Regions from separate parts of the Paenibacillus sp. J31R30 genome, predicted to be linked through region 2. Evidence: riboswitches for the same ligand, from Rfam matches in the RefSeq annotation. Region 2 holds a riboswitch; the other holds the start of a gene.
The links. A riboswitch is a leader RNA that binds a small molecule or an ion and turns the genes downstream of it on or off. The one in region 2 is predicted to bind cyclic di-GMP.
Positions count from the first base shown of each region.

Region 1: linked by a shared signal. The riboswitch ahead of AC58QO_RS27040 (PilZ domain-containing protein) and the one ahead of AC58QO_RS17680 (methyl-accepting chemotaxis protein) in region 2 are both predicted to bind cyclic di-GMP.

Region 1 covers NZ_JCAUAV010000011.1:175,321-178,530, forward strand. Annotated here, with positions in the region: gene ychF (redox-regulated ATPase YchF) at 1-750, opposite strand, end outside; gene AC58QO_RS27040 (PilZ domain-containing protein) at 829-1,563, opposite strand; cyclic di-GMP riboswitch class I at 1,675-1,761, opposite strand; gene tadA (tRNA adenosine(34) deaminase TadA) at 2,040-2,498, shown strand; tRNA gene AC58QO_RS27050 (tRNA-Arg) at 2,573-2,649, shown strand; gene AC58QO_RS27055 (methyl-accepting chemotaxis protein) at 2,823-3,210, shown strand, end outside.
Region 2 covers NZ_JCAUAV010000004.1:162,022-165,231, reverse strand. Annotated here, with positions in the region: gene AC58QO_RS17695 (MFS transporter) at 1-77, opposite strand, end outside; gene AC58QO_RS17690 (autorepressor SdpR family transcription factor) at 248-526, shown strand; gene AC58QO_RS17685 (SdpI family protein) at 523-1,161, shown strand; cyclic di-GMP riboswitch class I at 1,370-1,461, shown strand; gene AC58QO_RS17680 (methyl-accepting chemotaxis protein) at 1,537-3,066, shown strand; gene AC58QO_RS17675 (bile acid:sodium symporter family protein) at 3,086-3,210, opposite strand, start outside.

The DNA.
Region 1 (3,210 bases), on a different contig from region 2:
CAGCTCAGCGATTTCGGATTCAACCTTCGCACTAATAGAAACAACTTCGTTGTTTTCTTTCTCAGCGAATTCCTTCACAATTTTAACGTATGCATTGTCGTCCGCAGTTGCAACCTCATCTTCACTCACGTTTGCCGCGTAGAGCACTGGCTTCATCGTCAGTAAATGCAGATCGCGAACTAGAAGACGCTCGTCGTCTGTTAAATCCAAGCTGCGTGCTGGCATATCATTATATAAGGCTTCTTTGATACGTTCCAAACACTCAACTTCAGCTACCACTTTCTTGTCGCCGCCTTTGAGGTTTTTGCGCGAACGCTCGATCTTTTTATCAACCGACTCAATATCTGCCAAAATCAATTCAAGATTAATCGTCTCGATGTCGCCAATCGGATCGACTTTCCCAGAAACGTGTGTAATATTATCATCCTCAAAACAACGTACAACATGCACAATCGCATCGACTTCACGGATGTGTGCTAGAAATTTATTACCAAGGCCCTCGCCTTTGCTCGCACCTTTAACCAAACCCGCAATGTCAACGAATTCGAAGGCTGTCGGAACGATGCTCTTAGGCACAACGATTTCCACCAGCTTCTGCAATCTCTCGTCTGGTACTTCTACTACCCCAACATTCGGATCGATCGTACAGAACGGATAATTCGCAGATTCTGCCCCCGCCTGTGTAATTGCATTAAACAATGTCGATTTTCCTACGTTCGGTAGACCGACGATACCTGCTTTCAAAGCCATTGTCGTTACAACTCCTTAATTTTCGAAAATCATCCTTCTTATTATATAGTACTTGGAGGGCAAAAAAAAGCCTGCAAGCTATTGATTGGCTGCAGTCTTTTTTTCCATTGCTTTTTTGAACTCGTCATCCCGCTTCTGCTCGAAGTAGGTTTCAATCTGATTACGTAGGATGAACCCGCGCAGCGCATTGCTTTGTTCCTCAGGATAGCTTTCGAAGCTGGCGCCGTAATAGTAGCTGTCTTCCAGCTTTTCTTTCCGTATAATTTCCAACTTGCACGGCAGTTCAAAACCTAAATCCAACTCGACTTGAAGCAAGCACTTCTTATGAAGAATACCATCGATCATGGAATTATCGTTGATGGTAAACCCAATTCCATTCATCGAGATATTTTTAATGGATAGTTCAATGGGATTTTCAAGGACATGCAGTTCTTTTTGTTTGATATTCTGGAAACCCATAATCTGACCTATGTTTTTCACAGTCACCCGCGGGAACTCCCGTTTCTCCGAAAACTTCTTTCGATTCTCAGGTGGATTGATCACAATGAGTGAACCAGGTTCTTTCGCTACGACTGTCGTTTGAAGGACGAATAGACCCGATTTGGTGTATAACGTCATTTTCGCCTTGTCTCCAAGCTGAAAAACATCATATTCGGGGAACTCGATCTCCATGATGTCTCCTTGGGCATAGGTAAGAATACCTGTAGACACGAAATCATCCTTGGACAGAACAGCCTTACAATCAATCAATACTTCCGCATCGTATCCTTCTTTACTCCCATACCGCTTCAACGCATCCTGCTTCATCGCCATGTGTACCAACACCCTCCCTCTATCAATGGATTCTACAGAACTTCTCCGCACAAAATAGACTGCCCCCACCTAAAGGAGCAGCCTATCACCTTAATCAAAAAAACATCGATTTTCGGTAACCAGGCTGCCATAGCTCATTAGAACCGTAGACCCTCAGCTTTGCGTCCTTGCTTTTCAACAAGTTTGCTATTGTCGAACCCTGCCGTGTCATTGTATGTAAGCTCATCGTTTATGGTCTGAAAGACCCAAAAAGTCCCACTGATATCACCATTATACGTAGCCTAGATATTTCTTTCAACTAAAATCCTTGCATAGGCGATGTTTTTATTGTATGAATGTGTAGTGGATTGAATATCCACAGGTTTATAAGTTATCCACATTGTTATCCACAGCTTGTTAACAACGAATATTTGTTCGGACTTTTATACACATGTGGATAAACTATTATTGCGAGGTGTCCCCCTGTGGATGAACATATGGATGAACATATCCCTTGGATGAGAGAAGCGATTGGAGAGGCGCTGAAAGCCGAAGCCATCCGCGAAGTTCCGATTGGCGCGATCGTCGTCCATCAAGGTCAAATCATTGGCCGCGGCTACAATTTGCGGGAAACAACTTTAGATCCTCTCGCGCATGCGGAGATGATTGCAATTAAACAAGCAAGCGAGCATTTGCAGGCATGGCGCTTGTTGGACTGCCAGCTCTATGTGACGCTGGAGCCTTGTCCTATGTGTGCAGGTGCGATCGTGCAAGCGCGCATTCCGCAGGTCATTTACGGTACGGTGGATCCGAAGGCAGGCTGTGCGGGGACGTTGATGAACTTGCTGCAGGAGGACCGGTTTAATCACCGTGTCGATGTGGTTAGTGGTGTTCTGCAAGAGGAGTGCTCGACGATGCTGACGCAATTTTTCCGAAAATTACGCGGGAAGGCTTAGAGACGCGTAATGTTTGTCCTTGGGTTAAAATGGTTGCACCCCGAAAACATCTCGTGTTAGAATGACGATACTATGCGCCCGTAGCTCAGCAGGATAGAGCAACAGTTTCCTAAACTGTAGGTCGTACGTTCGAATCGTATCGGGCGCGCCATGGATAAAGACTCTAGAACCGTACTATTGTGCGGTTCTTTTTTGCGTTTGTGAAGCTAGGGTCGGGCGCCGTACGGCTGGACTTAAATCAAAAGGACATTTGGCGAAGTTTGTCGAATAGGGGGTTGAACGATTGCATTATTTTTTTCAAATCTGTCAAGGGGGAATCGAATAATGAAATCACTCAAGAGCAAGTTCATCCTTATCACTTTAACTTTAGTGGTTGTCCCTATGCTCTTTACAACTTTGTTTCATTATCTGTTTGTGACGAAACAATATGCTGCGACCATTGAAGAGAAGAATCGGGCTTTCGCCGCCTCTCTCTCATCCAATGTCGCTTCTTATATCAAAGGCTCGTTCGACGTCATTAATGAAATTGCGGATGAGCCGGAAGTGGCCGCTTTTAACACGGAGGCGCAGAAATCGGCGTTGGAACGGGCGGTGCTGCGAAATCCGCAATATGAGCTGCTGTATATTCAGGATATGGAAGGGATGCAAACAGCACGTTCAGAAGGGGTTCTCACGAACCGCAGGGATCGGTGGTGGTTCAAGCAATTACAGG
Region 2 (3,210 bases):
ACGTTGAACATCGTCGTATTCATAACAACAATGAACAAGCCAATCGTCCAAACGGGCATTACAATTTTATCATTCATGTGGACCCATCCTGTCTGACGCGAGAAGTACGTTGATTTCTTTATTATAAACCTACATAGTCTAATAGCCAAAACAGATGAAGGCACATGCCAATTGACAGGTGGGAAAAATGGAGGTAATATCTTAATTATATATTTAGATAAATGTCTAAATGAGGAGGATCGGCCATATGAATGAGGCATTTAAAGCGCTAGCAGACCCGACTCGTCGTGAAATTCTACAGCTGTTGCGGGAAAAAAATATGAATGCTGGAGATATAGCTGATCATTTCAAGATTAGTAAGCCGAGCATATCGCATCATTTGAACCTGCTTAAACAGGCGGGGCTTGTACTGGATGAACGTCAGGGACAACATATTATGTATACGCTGCACACGACCGTTGTTGAAGACGTCATTGGATGGATGTTTAACATCCTTAACAAAAAAGATGAGGAGGAACAGTCATGAAGAAATGGAAGGAGATTTTATTACTTGTGATTAGCCTTTCCCCGGCGATAGGGGGCTTAGTACTGTATAATCGTCTTCCGGATACGATGGCGAGCCATTTTGACATGAACAATGAAGTGAACGGAACGATGAGCAAAGAAATGTCGCTACTCATGCTGGTATTGCTGGGTTTGCTGCCGCTATTCATACGGGTGATGAGATTCATCGATCCGAAGAAAGCGAATTTCGAGAAATTCCCTATGGCTTTTGAGGTGACGCGGGTTGGGGTTACCATTCTTCTAACTGTCGTAGGTTGGGCAGTCATTTGCTTTAATTTGGGATACAGCTTTGATTTTCAAAAAATCACCATGATTTTAATAGGCGTGCTGTTTGCTGTTATGGGGAACTTTTTGACGCAGGTGAAGCCTAACTATACGTTTGGCATTCGGACGCCGTGGACACTTGCCAATGAAGAAGTTTGGAGAAAAACGCATCGGTTGGGCGGTCCGCTTATGTTGATTGGCGGCGTTGTTGCTTTTATCGCTGCGTTCTTAATGAGCTCCGTCGCGATCACCGTCTTCCTAGCAGCTATTGCAATCAGTTCCTTAATTCCAGTCATTTACTCCTATATATTGTTTAATCGTCTTAAGAAGTAAATAGGATTCACACGGGCTGCCAGCGAATCGCTGAGCAGTCTTTTTCACATGCGGTCAATTTTTTTACCAAATCGACAAAATATTACAATTATCGCTATGTACACATATGGGCTTGCTACCTATAATAAGCAATAGGAAATGTGACTTAAGTCAGGTGTCTTAAGTAATAGATGGACGGATAAGCGGGTTCTTATTTAGCATACTAACCTCATAGAAAAGGCAAATCATTTGGAAACAATGAGACGCAAAGCCATGGCCTAACGCATTCATTTTGTATGCTACGGTTGACAGGTTACCGAGTTCGATAGGATCATCCTTCATTCGGGTGGTCCTTTTTCTTTTCTAATCATCAACATATCTAGGGGGAAGCTTGTCATGAAAGCAAAAAAACGTGTCATGCAATTCATTGTTATCGGAACATTGATCTTGGCTTTACTTGTTCATGGCTTATCGAGCTTTACAGAAGGGGCTATGCATCATGAAGCAATGACAGCACCTTCTCCCGCATCAGTATTCCTACTACAGTGGCTGTTTTGGATGCCCATTGCGCTTGTCAGTCTGAGTGTTATTTTGTATGGATTTAATAAAGATCATGCCTGGATACCCATCCTTCACGCGTTATCCCTTACCTTCAGCAGTTTCTCTATTATTGCCGGGGGGAAAGGCATGGTTGAGTACCACTTTTCGATCTTCATGGTGCTGGCTATTCTTATGTATTATGATAACATTAAGCTGCTATTGATCAGTACCGTGTTATTTGCAGCGCAGCACCTATTGGGATATTTGTTCTTTCCTGAACTGGTGTATGGGACAAAAGTGTATGCGTTTTCAATGGTTGCCATCCACTTGGTGTTCGTGATTTTATTTATTAGTGCAGTTCTTTACCAAATCGTCTCGAATCGCAAAACCACACGAGCCTTCGAAGTAGTACAAAACGATAAACTGCAGCAAACCGTCAAAGACATTATTGAACGTCTCTCCGATACGTCACAGGAAGTTCGCATGAATTCACATGGACTCTCTACACAGTCCTCCGAACTGAATCGCTTAACCTCTGAAGTCGTTCAAACCATGCACAAGGTAGAGCAAGCGGCGATCAATCAAGAACAAGGGGTGGAAATCAGCAGACATGCCGTTACCGAGATGTTAAAAGATACCTCTCTCATCGCAGAAAATTCGTCGAGTATATCCGACATCTCTGATCAAGCTGCACTGGAAGCTGAGAAAGGCAATGAATTGATCCAATTAGCGGTTCACCAAATGCAATCGATGAACAGCACAATTCATACGACAGCGGAAAAGGTCAAAGTGCTGGGCGAACGCTCTGAAGAAATTAATCAAATCGTTAATTTGATTACAGACATTGCTTCACGCACCAACCTGCTTGCCCTGAATGCAGCCATCGAGGCTGCTCGCGCGGGAGAGCACGGGAAAGGCTTCACCATCGTGGCCAGTGAGGTCCGTAAGCTAGCCGAACAAACGAGCTCCTCTGCCCAACAGATCGCGGATCTCATTCAGGATGTTCAATCCAATAATCAGGCATCCATCGATTCGATGGATCGTGTGATTGTAACCTTCGAGCATGGTAACGATGCTGTCGTTGCTGCGGGGCGCGCTTTTGAACACATACTGAAAGCAGTCCATTCCATTGCTATACAAATGCGCGATGTTCAAGGAGCATCCCAGCAGGTATCCGCAAGCACACAGCAATTCAGCGTGACAATGGAGGAAATTTCGCATCTATCTACACAGCTAGCGAAGAACGTGAAATCCGTAAGTAAACGTACAGACCAGCAGGATCAACTCATTTGCAAAACGTCACAGCTTGCGGATTTACTAGGTGCGCTAAGTGATAAATTAAATGACATTATGAAGACGACAGAGCAGTCATTCTCCCAGACATAGACGGTCGTCGACAACCCATTTACATGTTTTTAACGCTATTAACTTGTAAGCTGGATGTATCGCTTTTCAACGCATATTTCCGATTCAGCAGAAAGCCGAAGAGGGAAGCTAGTGACTGTTGGAACAGCATGCCAAGCACAACAG